Regions from separate parts of the Insulibacter thermoxylanivorax genome, predicted to be linked through region 4. Evidence: riboswitches for the same ligand, from Rfam matches in the RefSeq annotation. Region 4 holds a riboswitch; each other region holds the start of a gene.
The links. A riboswitch is a leader RNA that binds a small molecule or an ion and turns the genes downstream of it on or off. The one in region 4 is predicted to bind thiamine pyrophosphate.
Positions count from the first base shown of each region.

Region 1: linked by a shared signal. The riboswitch ahead of PRECH8_RS06380 (ECF transporter S component) and the one ahead of PRECH8_RS04135 (ThiF family adenylyltransferase) in region 4 are both predicted to bind thiamine pyrophosphate.
Region 2: linked by a shared signal. The riboswitch ahead of tenA (thiaminase II) and the one ahead of PRECH8_RS04135 (ThiF family adenylyltransferase) in region 4 are both predicted to bind thiamine pyrophosphate.
Region 3: linked by a shared signal. The riboswitch ahead of thiC (phosphomethylpyrimidine synthase ThiC) and the one ahead of PRECH8_RS04135 (ThiF family adenylyltransferase) in region 4 are both predicted to bind thiamine pyrophosphate.

Region 1 is NZ_BMAQ01000009.1:69,738-73,820, forward strand. Features, by position in the region: gene ctaD (cytochrome c oxidase subunit I) at 1-219, opposite strand, end outside; gene coxB (cytochrome c oxidase subunit II) at 294-1,277, opposite strand; TPP riboswitch at 1,845-1,949, shown strand; gene PRECH8_RS06380 (ECF transporter S component) at 2,162-2,743, shown strand; gene PRECH8_RS06385 (ABC transporter ATP-binding protein) at 2,746-4,083, shown strand, end outside.
Region 2 is NZ_BMAQ01000004.1:46,961-51,043, reverse strand. Features, by position in the region: gene PRECH8_RS02685 (ABC transporter ATP-binding protein) at 1-991, shown strand, start outside; gene tenA (thiaminase II) at 1,152-1,817, opposite strand; TPP riboswitch at 1,995-2,098, opposite strand; gene PRECH8_RS02675 (L-rhamnose mutarotase) at 2,294-2,617, shown strand; gene PRECH8_RS02670 (SdpI family protein) at 2,737-3,387, opposite strand; gene PRECH8_RS02665 (autorepressor SdpR family transcription factor) at 3,387-3,671, opposite strand.
Region 3 is NZ_BMAQ01000027.1:2,558-6,077, reverse strand. Features, by position in the region: partial or broken gene PRECH8_RS10230 (hypothetical protein) at 1-317, shown strand, start outside; gene thiC (phosphomethylpyrimidine synthase ThiC) at 652-2,373, opposite strand; TPP riboswitch at 2,525-2,639, opposite strand; gene PRECH8_RS14790 (hypothetical protein) at 2,787-2,855, opposite strand; gene PRECH8_RS10215 (LacI family DNA-binding transcriptional regulator) at 2,846-2,989, opposite strand; gene PRECH8_RS10210 (recombinase family protein) at 3,362-3,520, opposite strand, start outside.
Region 4 is NZ_BMAQ01000005.1:239,449-243,531, reverse strand. Features, by position in the region: gene PRECH8_RS04150 (thiazole synthase) at 1-9, opposite strand, end outside; gene thiS (sulfur carrier protein ThiS) at 13-210, opposite strand; gene thiE (thiamine phosphate synthase) at 207-842, opposite strand; gene PRECH8_RS04135 (ThiF family adenylyltransferase) at 962-2,026, opposite strand; TPP riboswitch at 2,141-2,249, opposite strand; gene PRECH8_RS04130 (SDR family oxidoreductase) at 2,409-3,230, opposite strand; gene PRECH8_RS04125 (glycoside hydrolase family 88/105 protein) at 3,317-4,083, opposite strand, start outside.

The DNA of each region.
Region 1 (4,083 bases), on a different contig from region 4:
TCCAAATAGAATCGGCAATGCTGCCAAGAACAGCATCGTCGTTCCGTGCATCGTGACCAGTTCATTAAAGGTCTGAGCATCCAAAAAGTCGTTCATCGGATACATCAGCTGGATGCGGAACAAGATCGCTTCCAGACCGGCGAGCAGAAAGAATACGCCCCCCGTGACTAAGTACAGGATACCGATCTTCTTATGATCGACGGTTGTGATCCAGTCCATGATTCCCGAATAGCGTTTCTTACGTCCAAGTGCTTGTGCATGAGCCACCGATACATACCTCCTTCGTCACTGGATTAATGCAAGCTCTGCAAGTATTTGACGATCTCATCGATCTCTTCCCTTGTCAGAACATCTTTGAATCCCGGCATCAAGACGCCTGGTTTCACATCTTCCGGAGTTTCGATCCATTTCACCAGGTTCTCCGCATCATTTTCCAACCAGCCCGCAATGAACATGCGATCGGCAAAACCATTCAGGTTAGGGCCCATGGAAGGCATGCCCGGATCGATTGCATGGCAGCTCAAGCACTTGGCTTCGAAGAGTTCTGCCCCAAGTTCCGTCTCTACCGTCACTTCAGCCGGAGTTAACATTTTCTGCACCCAGGCATCATATTCCGGTTGCTCCAAGGCGATGACCTTGAAGTCCATCAAAGCATGACCTTGCCCGCAAAGCTCTGCGCATTTTCCTTTATATGTACCCGGATAGCTCGCCTCTAAAGCAAGATAGTTCACGTTCCTTCCGCCGACGTTGGTATCTTTCTTCCCGCCAAGCTCCGGCACCCAGAAGGAGTGCTGCACATCCGTCGAGGACAATTCGAAGACAACCTTCTTGCCGACAGGGATATAGACTTCCTGAGCGGTTACGATCCCCTCTTCCGGATAGGTGAACTCCCACCAGAACTGCTTAGCGACGACTTGGATCACCATATCGCCTTCCGTCGCTTTCGCTTCTTGCTCCAGGTTGAATGTCAGTGCAACGGTTGGAACCGCCATGATAAAGAGCAGCACGATCGGGATGATCGTCCATGTCGCCTCAAGCTTGTGGCTTCCTTCGATCTGCTCAGGGATCTCATCTCCCGGCTTCCTGCGGTAACGGATGATCACCCAGAAGAACAAGACGAAGACCACGACCAATACCAAAGTCATAACACCCAAAGACAGCAGGATCAAATCCAGCTGCTTCTCAGCAACAGGTCCTTTAGGATCCAATGCTCCTTCTACGCTGCATCCCGTCAGCAGCAGCATCATCATGGCCGTCAACGGGATTAGACGTTTCATCCAACGCTTCACCATTCATCAACCTCTTTTCCGCATTAATGACATAATTGCTCAGGATGGACGACGAACGATGCAGTTCGTCAAAACAGACAAATAACTGCCTTTGAAGGCAGTTTTCCCCTAATGCGTTGCAACCCCTATCATCATTGAACATGGCTAACAAGCTTAATCACCGGGTATCAATATGTACTTCGTACAGCCTTGGATTCCCAATCGATGAGCTTGCTACGAAACCGCAGCCCGACGAAAGCGGAACGAAATCTCCCTTAATTCCTCTTTCTCTCTTGAAAGGGCTCACTCGCCCATAATCACTAATAATATAACTTTGCCCCTTCTAATTTGTCAATGTTCGTACACATCTTTCACAAAATGTTCGCAAAGATAGTGACTGCTATCATTTTAACATCATTAACAATTGACTTAGATTGTCTTTATTGTATATTTTCCACCCATTTAGCCATTTGCATGCGGATGTCATTGATTTTTGTTTCATTAATCTTGTATTGCAGAGCATAGCGGGCAGTATAGAAATATGTTGACAACTCGCTTGTAAATGTTAATATGAAAATGAAACACTGGGGGAGCTGAGAAGCTGAGATTGGACGGCGCCGTCCTAAACCCTTTGAACCTGAACTGGGTAATACCAGCGAAGGGAAGTGGACATATGAGAATGATCTAGGCTTTGCAGATCTGCTTACAGATCTGATCAACCGCACGGATGTCGAGCAGATCCTGCAGCGCCTGGCTTTTCTATGTATTCCGCTCCCTGCTTGGGCAGCGGTTTTTTTGTGCCGCATGCCTTGGTTCACCTGGAACCGGCTCAGTGATTTCCGGTGTTGATCACAATTTCAAAGGAGTGGAATCCATTGAGTCAAACAGTACAAATATCTAGAAAATTGCGTCTTGCTGACATTCTTGTGACAATTGTCATTGCAATTGTTTTTGGAGTTGTCTATAAGTTGTGGTCTCCTGTCTACTATGCCGTTAAACCGTTTGGCTTGCAATTGGATCAGCTGGTATACGGCATGTATTTCATCGCTTCCACGGTTGCCTATCTCATCGTGCGCAAACCGGGTGTTGCCTTGCTGGCAGAAGTGGGAGCGGCCTCCGCTGAGTTCGTAACAGGTTCCGAATGGGGACTCACTGTACTCATGTCCGGCGTCCTGCAAGGCCTGTTCGCTGAACTGGTATTCGCCGCCTTCCGCTACCGCAAGTTTACGCTGGGCGTGACCTGCCTTGCAGCGATCGCCGCATCGATCGCTTCCTTCATCATGGACCTCTACTTCAGCTACATCGATGATCTTGCGCTGTGGAACCTGACGGTGTTGATCACGGCTCGAACGGTCGGATCGATCATCATCGCCGGCGGATTCGCTTATTACTTGGTCAAGGCACTCGAGCTTACAGGGGTCACTAATCTCGTCCGTCCTGTGTCTCAGTCGGACTATGATGCACTGGAGCGATAACGATGATCGCTGCACAGGTAACCAATCTTCGGTTAAAGTTCCCGGGACGGGATGAACTCCAGTTCCGGGATCTGTCTCTGACCATTCACCAAGGCGAGAAAGTCCTGCTCCTGGGTCCGAGCGGATGCGGCAAGTCAACACTGCTGCAAGTGCTGACAGGTCTCATCCCGGGCTCGCTGGAAGTCCCGGTAAAGGCGGATGAGATCACGATTCCCGAGCGCTGGGGCTTTGTCTTCCAAGATCCGGATACACAGTTCTGTATGCCCTATGTCGATGAAGAGATCGCCTTTGTCCTGGAGAACTTGCAAGTGCCGCACGAACAGATGCCCGATATGATCGATGCCTATCTGCAGCTCGTCGGGCTTCATCTGACGGACCGGCACACGCCGATCCAGTCACTCTCGCAGGGCATGAAGCAGCGCCTGGCGATTGCCAGCGTACTTGCCCTGCAGCCGGATGTGCTGCTGCTCGATGAACCAACCGCCCTGCTCGATCCGGAAGGCACCGAGCAGGTGTGGCGGACGATCAAGAACATCAGCCGCGGCAAAACACTGATCATCGTTGAGCATAAGATCGATCAGATCCTCGATCTCATCGACCGCATCGTGCTCTTCAACGACCGGGGACAGATCATCGCCGACGGTCCGCGGGATGAGATCTTCGAACAATATCGATCAGCCTTCCTCGAATACGGCATCTGGTATCCCGGCGTCTGGGAAGATTATATGGCCCAAGCGGACAGGGTCCATACCGCAGCAAGGCAGGCACAGACGACGAAGGATGGCCGGGAAGATGCCGAGCCGAAGATCGAGCTCCAAAGATTCCAAGCCTATCGCGGCAGAAGGTGTGTAACGGAAGTGAATGCGGCACAGCTCCATGCCGGCGAGTGGGTGACGATCGTCGGGCATAACGGAGCAGGCAAGAGCACGCTGCTCCTTGCGCTCATGCAGTTAGTTAAGACGAAGGGCTGTTACAAGCTCATGGGCCGCCCTGCCGATGAGATCCGCAATCTGGCCGATCATCTCGCCTTCGTGTTCCAGAATCCGGAATTCCAATTCGTCACCAACCGAACTTGGGATGAGATCGCTTATACTCTTCGGCAGAGCGGGGAAAGTGAAGAAGCAATCGCTCCCAAGGTGGAACAGCTGCTGGAACAGTTCGATCTCACCGCTCATCAGGAGCAGCATCCTTATCAGTTGTCCATGGGACAGAAGCGCAGGCTGAGTGTGGCCTCAGCGGTGGTGAAGGAGCAGCCGATCCTCTTGCTCGATGAACCAACCTTCGGCCAGGATGCCCGCAACACCTTCGCCATCCTGGACATATTGGAATCCTGGCGCCTT
Region 2 (4,083 bases), on a different contig from region 4:
CAGCGTCGTCGGCGGACTGCAGGTGTTCTGGGGCAGGATCGCCATCGGCGATGTTCAGGCTTTCATCCAATATGCCCGCCAATTCTCCCAGCCGATTACTCAGGCTGCAAATATCGCCAACGTCATCCAATCGGCGATCGCTTCGGCGGAACGGGTCTTTGAGCTGCTGGATGAGGAAGAGGAGCAAGCTGCGGATGCTGCTGCCGGCAGGAAGACTTCGATCCTTGATAAGAATGCCGTGAAAGGGGCGGTTTCCTTCCAGAACGTGCGCTTTGGTTACAAGCCGGACGACGTGCTGATGGAGGATCTGAGCTTCGATGTGCAGCCGGGTCAGACCATAGCCATCGTAGGGCCTACAGGAGCGGGCAAGACGACGATCGTCAACCTGCTGATGCGGTTCTACGATGTCAGCGGCGGTCGGATCACGATCGACGGAAGGGATATTCGCGAGTATGACCGAGGTTCGTATCGCAGCGTGTTCGGCATGGTGCTGCAGGATACCTGGCTGTTCAACGGCACCATTCGCGATAATATCGCCTACGGCCGCGAAGGGGCAAGCGAGGAAGAGGTGATCCAGGCAGCAGTCGCCGCCCATGCGGACCATTTCATCCGCACGCTGCCGGACGGCTACGATACGGTGCTGAATGAAGAGGCCTCGAATATCTCACAGGGGCAGAAGCAGCTGCTCACGATTGCCAGAGCGATCCTCGCTGATCCGCGCATCCTGATCCTGGACGAAGCGACGAGCAGCGTCGATACGCGGACGGAGATCTATATCCAGCGGGCGATGGAGACTCTGATGAAAGGACGCACCAGCTTCGTCATCGCACACCGGTTGTCGACGATCCGCAGCGCCGATCGAATCCTCGTCATGAACAAAGGGCGGATCATCGAGCAGGGCACCCACGACGAACTGCTTCAGCAAGGCGGCTTCTATGCCGAGCTGTATAACAGTCAATTCACGGCGAAGTCCCAGCGGCAGGCGATATAAGAACTAAAACGATATAAGGATAGACGACTGAACGGTAACGGACGTTCTGCACCCGGACATGAAGAAAGCTGCATCTTCGCAAGAAGATGCAGCTTTCCTTGTCTGCGTACAGCTAAGTGTTAGAACAGGTTAAGTATAAGGGCTGTATAAGGGCTGATGGTTAGACAGGCCACTCTTCTAAGCGGTAAGCCATGTCGAAGAAATTGTATTCCATCTTGCAGCTGGTGAGGAAGAGATCGCGCATGCGCTCTCTCGCTGCTTCCGATGTTTCTGCCGCTAACTGATCAAGCCGGGCAAAGTACCTGTCGATGGCGCCGCTCGTATCATTGCCGTAGATCATGATCCAATCATAGAAAGGATGGGACGGATCGGGATTGATCTCGCGTACCAGCCTGCGCCCGATCTCATCATATACCCATGGACAGGGCAGGGTGGCGGCGATGATATCGGCGACGGTTCCCGTCGCGGCTGCGGCGAGCATATGACTGACATAGTGGTGGGCCGAAGGCGTAAGCGGGAAGCCTTGCAGATCGGCATAATCCACCCCCGCTACTCTGCATAGATTCTCATGGGCACGCCCTTCATCATACAAGACATAGGCGATGCTCTTATGGAACATCTCCATATCCTCGCGATTATCGCTCTTCGCGATGGCCATGCCGCGCGCTTGGATCATCGCATTCAGATAAGCATGATCCTGTTTGACATAGTGAATCAGCTGCTCCGCGCAGAGATCTCCACGCGCGATTCCCTGCACGAAGGGATGCTGATAAGTCACCTCCAAGATCTCCTGGGCATCCTGCTTCAGTTGTTCGCTGAAACTCATCACACCATTCCTCCTATCAGTTTATTAACCAATAGAAAAAGCCGCTCCTATGGAGCGACTTGACAGCGGGCAGACGAGATGAAGCGATGATGCAGAGATACAAGACCATCTCCCAAAGGTGCACAGGGATCCAGATCATTGGCTTTCATCAGCTGGACCCTGCAGCACGCATTAAGCCCTAAGTCAGCTCCACTTCCCTACGCTGGTACTAACCAGATCAGGTTCAAAGGGATCAAGGATAGCTCCTTGTCTCAGCCGTAACGGCACCCCTAGCGGAACGCTTCTTCTTCGGTTACCTGTATTGTAGATGATTGGGGGGGGGTTAGTAAAGGGTTGAGCTGGGATATAGCGGAATCGGGCTGAGAAGATTCATGTCCGAAGCCGGTTACTTTGTTCTATAATAGGGAATGTAAGCGGTTTAATTAAGAGGATTCAGCAAGATGCTGAGCGAGATCTGGCAGAGGGAGGAAACAGGGATGAACAAGAGCAACAAATTCGCATGGACTTGGAAAGTGAAGCCGGAATACTTAGACGAGTATGTGGAGATGCATCTCAATCCATGGCCGGAGGTCTTGGAAGAACACAGCAAGGCCGGGATTCGCAATTATTCGATCTTCCAGAACGGCAATCAGTTCTTCTATGTTTTCGAATGCGATGATGTCGAGGCTGCCTTCGCGTACATCGCGCAAAGCAAGGCGTGCCGGCGCTGGGACGCCATCACCTCTAAGATGGTGGAGGGTTCCTTCGACCACAGCAAGGGGACGCCGACGCCGCTGCGTGAAGTGTTCTATCTGAAGTAATTCATGCGGTCATTCATATGCCTGGCAGGAGCTAAAGCATCGCAGGCCTGGGAGACGTTACGTCCGTCGACCAGGCCTGCCGCGCACTGGATAGGTGGGCAGATCTGCCAGAAGCAATCCTAAGCCGATCCATTGCTGGAACCGTACTTCCTAAAGAAGAGATAAGAGATGATGATCGGCACGGCTAGATTGACGGCGAGCACTGCGAAGAATACGATCATCTTCCAGGTTGTCGGCAGAAAGGCGCTGAGGATCATGATGAGCCCGCCGAAGAACATCAATCGTCCGCCGATTAAATTGCTTCGCCGCCACACGTCTTCGTTGGCCAATGTCCACGGTGTCCGCAAACCGAAGGAGTAGTTGTGCCTGAAACGGGGCAGCAGGTTGCCGACGAAGACGAAGAGTGAGCCCGCGATGATCGGTGCCAACGCTGCGATGTTGATCTCTGCGCCCATGCCGCTGAGAATCGTCACGCCGTGTACGACCAGCAGGATGAGCAGCGTGATAACGTTAATGGCGTCGATATCGCGAAGGTTTTTCTGCAGACTGGCGCGCTTCGGATCGATGATCGGCGCCAGCTTCATCAGCAGGAAGACACCTAACATCACCGCCGGCATCAGGAATAAGGCGACAGGTTTGGAGGCATAGCGGTCAGCTTCGCCGTGGATGTTCCAGTGGATGGGCATCTGATCGGGCAGACGGTCATAAGCAAGCAGGCTGATGATCAAAGCGGCGGCGATGAGGCCGAGCGGCAGGATCATTTTTTTCATCATGCATCATTCCCTTCCGTAGAGGTAGACTGAAGCGAAAGGATCCATTTGATCACATCTTGGAATACCGTCGTATTCAGCGAATACACGATATGCTGTCCTTGACGTTCGTCGGTGATGAGTCCGGCTTGTTTTAGCATGTTCAAATGATTGGATATGCTCGGCTTGGTCATCGTAAAATGCTCCGCGATCTCGCCGGCGGTCCTGTCCCGCTCCTTCAAGAGATCCAAGATCTTGCGCCGCGTGGGATCGGACAGCGCTTTAAAGGTATCGTTCAAAGACATGGCGCGGCCCTCGCTTTCTGCGTGATGTTTCCAACCCCTGTCATCTTCGAGACAATTTATATAATTAGATAATTAGACAATAATCTAAATATCTAATTAAAGAGTAACAGATCGATACGATGCTTGTCAATGTTTTAGATGAAGTTCTTACATGCAGTTAAGACCTTGCGTCATCTGCGTCATAATCGTGATCTGCCGTTTGGAGGACGGCTGGATCCAAGCGGTATTTGACCTCGGCAGCGGATGAATGCGGCTCAGTTTCACAGCAATCCTCCTCTATGGCAATATGAACATCAAACTGCGACCATTCTTTAACCGGAAGCTCTACAAAAATATCATGAAAATCCCTTTTGTATCCAGGGAACTTTGGTAATATTCTAGTATGAATCTGGAAATGAAACAACACATCAGC
Region 3 (3,520 bases), on a different contig from region 4:
ATTTTCAAAAGCGAAGAAAGCTGACAACGCCACTAAAAATCATTGATTCGAGTACGTTGCCACTGAGTTTGACGAACCACAAATGGGCAGAGTTCCGAAAAACAAAATCGGACGTGAAGCTTCACTTGCGTCTTGTATTCATGGAAAAAGGACTTTCTTATCCCGACAAGGCCGTACTGACAAACGCAATCGAACATGATCGTGGTCAATTAGAGGTATTCATTGATGATCAGGAATGCCTGTACGTGTTCAATCGTGGATACTTAGATTATGAGCGATTTGACCGTATGACGGATGTGTTTTCGTTTTTCGCTAATTTTCCAGAAAAATAAAATCTGAAATTTCAAAACTTATTTATGCGACGCTAGTGATGAAATATATATAAAAAACTTAAAAGAAATGACAAAAGCAAAAATAAAAAGGCTAATTCATTACCCGATTTCCACCTGCAAAACGGGAGATGAATTAGCTATATATTTGACAATCCCCTTAATAATATAAAATCTCTATATAATGGCATTTGACACATTTACGCATAAACGGTGTCTCAAAAAATGAATGCTGGCAATTTTTTGAATATAGGCAATTTGCTGTTCCAATTTAAGAATTTTCTCCTTCAATTCGGCAATTTCCTTTTGCAATTCTTGAACATCATCGATAGAGAGAGATGCCATTTTCGACAAACTCCTTCGCTTTTTGTTTCATCCCTTCTTCCCTCACCGTTTTTTGCAGCTCATGTGAAATTTTCATCGAGCAAAACTTCGGCCCGCACATCGAACAAAAGTGCGCGACTTTCGCCCCTTCCGCCGGCAATGTTTCATCATGATATTCCCGAGCTCGATCTGGATCAAGCGAAAGGTTGAACTGATCGTTCCAACGAAACTCAAAGCGCGCTTTTGATAACGCGTCATCCCGCCGTTGCGCTCCCGGGTGCCCTTTTGCTAAATCGGCCGCGTGTGCTGCGATTTTATAAGCGATCACTCCTTCGCGCACATCATCTTTATTCGGCAGCCCTAAATGCTCTTTTGGCGTCACGTAACAAAGCATCGCCGTTCCGTACGCGCCAATGATCGCCGCTCCGATCGCGGATGTAATGTGGTCATATCCCGGCGCGATATCGGTCGTAAGCGGTCCTAATGTGTAAAACGGCGCACCTTTGCAAATTTCGATTTGCTTATCGACATTTTCCTTAATTTTATGCATCGGCACATGCCCTGGTCCTTCAATCATCACTTGCACATCATGCTTCCAAGCGATTTCTGTTAATTCTCCGAGCGTCTCCAATTCAGCAAACTGCGCTCCGTCATTCGCATCGGCAATCGAGCCTGGGCGCAGCCCGTCTCCAAGCGATACTGCAATATCGTACGTTTTCAAAATCTCGCATATTTCTTCAAAATGCGTGTATAAGAAGTTTTCTTCATGATGGGCTAAACACCATTGCGCCATAATCGAGCCGCCGCGCGAAACAATGCCAGTCGTTCGGTTTACCGTCATCGGTATGTAACGAAGCAGCACCCCCGCGTGAATCGTAAAATAGTCCACCCCTTGTTCCGCTTGTTCGATGAGCGTATCACGGTAAATTTCCCACGTTAAGTCTTCAACGACGCCGTTCACTTTTTCAAGCGCTTGATAAATCGGAACCGTCCCGACAGGCACAGGGGAATTGCGAATAATATATTCTCGTGTCGCATGAATGTGTTTTCCCGTTGATAAGTCCATAATCGTGTCTGCTCCCCAGCGCACCGCCCAAAGCATTTTTTCGACTTCTTCTTCAATGGATGATGTGACTGCAGAATTGCCAATATTCGCATTAATTTTTACATGAAAACGACTCCCAATAATCATCGGTTCACTTTCCGGATGGTTAATATTCGAAGGAATAATCGCTCTGCCTGCGGCAACTTCTTGACGCACGATTTCCGGATCTATATTTTCGCGAATCGCAACAAATTCCATCTCCGGCGTAATAATCCCTCTTTTTGCGTAATGCATTTGTGTTACAGTTTTTCCTTTTTTTGCTCGAAGCGGCTTTCTCTCGAAAGGCAGAGTAATCTCTGATTGCTTCTCATTACGGAATCCGTTATCTTCCGGTTTCACTGGACGCCCCTCGTATTCTTCAACGTCGCCCCTTTCTAAAATCCAACGTTTTCTTAGCGGCGGCAATCCTTTTTGAATGTCCGGCTGAAGATCAGGATCGGTGTAAGGACCGCTTGTGTCATACACACGAACTGGTTCATTTTCGATGATTCCTGTTTCTGTCTTTGTTGGACTTAACGTAATTTCTCTCATCGGAACACGAATATCCGGTCTTGAACCTTCGACATACACCTTTTTACTCGCAGGAAATTGCATGAAAGATTTGATGTTTTGCATGTAACTCCTCTCCCTTAAAATAATGATTTAGGATCTGAAGTTACACCAAAACGCGGGGCGGAGATAGGAGAATATATGCGGAAATAAAAATCGGGTTCTCTAAGAGAACCCGATGGAACGCAAATAGCGAAACGTACGCAACAAACGCATACACTCCCGCTATCTACTTCCCTACGCTGGTATAACCCAGATCAGGTTCAAAGGGTCAAAGAACTTAAGCGCGTTCTTTTCTCAGTCCAAGCTATTGGACTCCCCTAGTAGATAAGCGACAAACTTATTTAGTTTTTCCTTAATATTAACATACTTATAAAGCAAAGTAAATACGCTTCCTTATACGGTGAACCGTTTTAACATTGTTTGTATATTTTCTGCCATTTTGCTTAACGATGATGCCGATGAAACAATTTCCTCCATCATCTTGTTTGGTCAATCACCAATTCCTCTACAAGATTCTTTAAATATTCCAACCGCTCTACATCCACTCGAACCGTCGAACTTGCAAGACGCGTTCACGCGTCTCCTGCCTGATCCCCTCCGATTTGTTGTTTATAATCCTGGATACGGTGGTGACGGATACCCCTGATTTTTTAGCGATATCCTTAATCGTAACCTTCATGGCAAGCGGCACCCCTCCTTTAACGTCAACAATAAAAAGGATGTTTGATTTGGGATGTGAAACCGTTTTAGGAAAACGTTTTAGTAAAACGGTTTAGTAAAGCGTTTTCATGGTCTTATTTAAAGAGACAGGGTTCATCCCTGTCAACGCGTAAATATTGGAAATCAAGAATACATACAATCGATATCGATTCAACCGATACAAAGAAAATGTGCACAATACCTCGAATAACTCGCGGATCGCAGACGCTGTTGTTGTATCGCCAGCCAGGGTTCCACCTCCGGAAAATCCCCCACATGTTGCCGAATTTTTAAGGATGTTGCGGCTTGTGGTGCATTTTATCCACATTGTAGACCTTGAATCGGCCTTGCGTCAGATCGCCCGTATAATGCGTTTTTTCAGAATGATCCCCGCCGCCGACTCATGCCAGATGCTGCCTTCGTTCTTCACTCCGAGAACCTGACGCGGAGTCAGTACGCCTTGCTCTGTCAGGTAGTTTTCAATCTTCTGACAGTCCCAATTTTTGTTGAG
Region 4 (4,083 bases):
AGCTATCATGACTCAACCGCCTCCCACAAAGTGCACAATCTCGACTTTCATTCCTTCACGCAGTGCAACGTCGGACCAATCCTGCTTCTCAACGATCTGTCCGTCGATCTCCACGACGATCAACTTGTTATCGAGACCGAGCTCCTTCACCATGCTCTCCACAGTGCCGGCTTGAACCTCTCGGAGCTCACCGTTCACCGTTAATCTCACTGCTTATCCCCTCCCGTGTATGCTTCGATCTTACGGATAAAGGCCCGGCAGGTCTCCGCTGGATCCGGGCTTCCGACGATCTCGCTCACTGCACAGATGCGCCTTGCACCTGCCGCCAGCACGTCGTCCACGTTGTGCAGCTTGATGCCGCCGATCGCCACATAGGGGATCTTGATCTCCCGCTCCACCTGTTTGATGTACTCCGTCGTCACCGGCTTGGCATGTTCCTTGGTCTTGGTCGGGAAGATCGGGCCAACCCCGATATAATCCGCCCCCTCCGCCTCCGCCGCCCGCGCTTCCTCGATGCGGTGGGTGGAGATGCCGATGATCCGCTTGCCCATGAGCTTACGGGCTTCGCTGAGCGGCAGATCATCCTGCCCCAGATGCACGCCGTCCGCCTCGCAGGCCAAGGCGATGTCGATATGATCATTCACGATGAAGGTGACGTTGTACCGAGCTGTGAGCTCGCGCAGGGCATAAGCCTTCTCCAGGATCTCCCGCTTCGTCCCCTTCTTGTCCCGCAGCTGGACGATGTCGGCGCCGCCCTTGATCGCTTCCTCCATCACCTCCAACATACTGCGGCCGGGATGGTATTCCTCGCCGGTGATCGCATACAAGCGAAACTCCCGCATTCCCATTCCTCCTCTCTTGTTCACAGGTCCTTGCTGACACTTCCAGTCCTGCAATCCGACCTCTGCTATCTGATCCCTGCATGCCCATGTGCATCTCAGACTCATCGCTGCGCCTTAACTCACATTCCGATATAACGAGCATACAGCGTTCTCGCCCGCGCCGGTTCGCTCGTCCCTTGCACGAGTACACGCCCGTCGGGGAACAGGGTTAACCGTTCTCCTTCCGGCAGCTGCACCCGCATCAGGTAGGGATTCGCTGTCACCTTGCCGACGCGGCTCAGCCGCTCCTGCCAAACCTTAAGGTCCAAAGCTTGGCCGCCGGTGATCTGCACGGAATCACGGCCGCACATCGTTGTCACCTCTGCAGCCCGGCGAAGATCGAGCGCCGGATATTCCCCCTTGGCGCAGGTCGGGCAAGACTTGCTGGGCGCAGGAAACTTCAGCTCATAGAAGCGATTGTGCCAGACATCGAAGGTGAAGAGACTCCTGCGCACGGCATCCAGATTGCCCGTTAAGATCTTCAGCGCCTCTGCCGACTGATAGGAAGCAACGATATCGACGACGGGGGACAGCACGCCCACGGTATCGCAGGTTTCGCCGCCGGCGCTTCCGTCCTCCGGCAGCAAACAGCGAAAACAAGGCGTCCGCCCCGGTATGAAGGCCGCTGACATGCCGCGCGAGCTGACCACTCCGCCGTAAACATACGGGATCTTCGCACGGAAGGCGTAGTCGTTCATCAGGTACCTCGTCTGAAAATTATCCGTGCCGTCAAGGATGAGATCGACATCGGCGGCCAGCTCTTCGATATTCCGCGCCGTCACATCGGTGATCACCGGTTCGATGGTTACGCTTGAGTTGATCCGCACGAGCTTCCTGGCAGCCGCTTCCGCCTTCGGCAGGGCTTCACGCGCATCCTCCTCATCGAACAGCATCTGCCGCTGGAGATTGCTGAACTCCACATAGTCGCGGTCCGTGATGCGAACGAACCCCGTTCCCGCACGCACGAGATGGTTGGCTAAAACCGTGCCGAGGGCCCCCATGCCGACGATCAGCACGCGGCTTTGCGCAAGGCGCTCCTGACCCGCACGGCCGATCGGGGCGAATAAAATCTGCCGCGAATAGCGTTCTTCAACCGCTTCTTCCTGCTTGCGATGCTGCTGCAGATGATCCTCCTGCAAGCTCAACCCATCCCCTCCTTCCCTAGTCATCTCCATCATTGCCGTCTGCAGAGCATGGGGGTAAGATGGTACATGCCATCAAAAAAGCCGCTCCAACTAGGAGCGGCGCGACAGCAGACTTCAAGTCGAGCACCACTTTCCTACGCTGGCATCACCCAGATCAGGTTATAAGGGTATCAGGAGCACTATCCTTCTCTCAGCCGTTCTAACGGCTCCCCTAGTGGTTGAACCCATATGCAGTTGTTCCTATTCCTAACATACCCGCTATTGTGAGAATTGTCAACGCTGTCCCATATATCAAGCTGGCTGCCATGATCAAGTGTCGAAAAATTGACAAAAAAGGAAACCTTTGAACGACAAACGGCGGTCCAAAGGTTTCCTCTATCCATTACAACAATGACTCCGCACCATCGATATAGACTTCCGTCCCCGTGATATGGCTGGAATCCTCCGAAGCCAGGAACAACACGAGATCTGCCACCTGCTCCGGCTTGCCCGGACCGTGTTCTAAGGGCTGGCTGCCTTCCGGATACTTCACCGGGATCTGGATCTCCTTGACTTCCGGAGACTGGAAGGTATTCTCATCGATATTCGTCTCGATCGCTCCCGGGCAGATGACATTCACCCGGATGCGGTACCGGGCCAGCTCCAGGGCGGCCATCTTTGCAAAGGCAACCTGCCCCGCTTTGGAACTGCTGTAGGCGCTCATCCCAAAACTGTGGAATTTGCGGCTGCCGTTAATCGAGCTTGTGATGATGATGCTGCCCCCGTTCTCTTTCATGTGAGGGATCGCATACTTGACGACGAGGAAGGTTCCCTTGAGATTCGTGTTCAGCGTCTGATCCCAGTCCTCCGGCGTCAGCTCTTCGATCGGTGCGATGCGGCCGTTGATGCCCGCATTGGCGAAGACGATATCGATCTTCCCCCAGGTATCGAGCACAGCTTCCACCCCGAGGGCCACGCGGTCCGGATCCGAGATATCCACGTCCGCAGCGATCGCCTCGCCGCCGACAGCCACGATCTCGGAGGCGGCCTCTTCCGTGCGCTCATCCTTTAGATCCATAAGGCAGATCTTGGCGCCGTGCTCCGCTAATTTCTTCGCAGCAGCTCTGCCGATGCCGGAACCGGCGCCGGTGATGATCGCTACTTTGCCCTCCAGCTTCTTCTCAGACGTCTGTGCCGGCTTGTTCATCGTCATCGTGTGATTCATCATCGGTGCACCTCCGTTAGTAATCATGTATCGACATGACGGTACCCACGTTAGCATGCCCGATCTGAATCACGATCAACCGCTTCCTAAGCATTCAGGTCATGCATGGCAACACATGCCATGACGAAGGCGCCGACACCGTGCAGATCGTTCTCGCTGGTCGGACGGGTGACATAATTGGTGTAATCCCCCGCCGAGGTGCCGATGCAGATATCCGGCATGACGAAGCGTCCCTCATCATCGGTCCGCATGCGGTTCGTCAAGCCTTCATATCCCCTTTCCGCGACGCGGCGGAATTCATCGCCGACAATGCCCTGCTTCACGGCCCGTGCGATCGCGTAGACGAAGAGCGCCGAACACGACGTTTCGAGCCAATTGTCGCTGTGATCTCCCTTATCCACGACCTGATACCACAGGCCGCTTCTCTCATCTTGATAACGAACCAATGCCGTGAGGAAATCCCTTTGAACCTGGATCAACTCTGCGCGCCCTGCATGATCCTCCGGCAGCAGATCGATGAACTGGGACAGCGCCAGGCCGTACCAGCCGAGGGAACGGCCCCAGAACTCCGGCGAGCAGCCGGTCTCAGGATCCGCCCAAGGCATGCGCCGGCTCTCATCCCAAGCATGATAGAGCAGTCCGGTCCTTTCATCCTTCATGTGTTTCCTCATCAGCTTCTCTTGGTGCAGCACCATGTCTCTCAGCTGCACCTCGCCGTATTGATTGGCGTACTTCAGGGCGAACACGCCGCCCATGTACAGGCCGTCAAGCCACATATTATAAGGGTATTTATCTTTATGCCAGAAGCCTCCCTCAGAAGTTCGATTCAGCGTGTCAAATAAGCTTCTGAGCT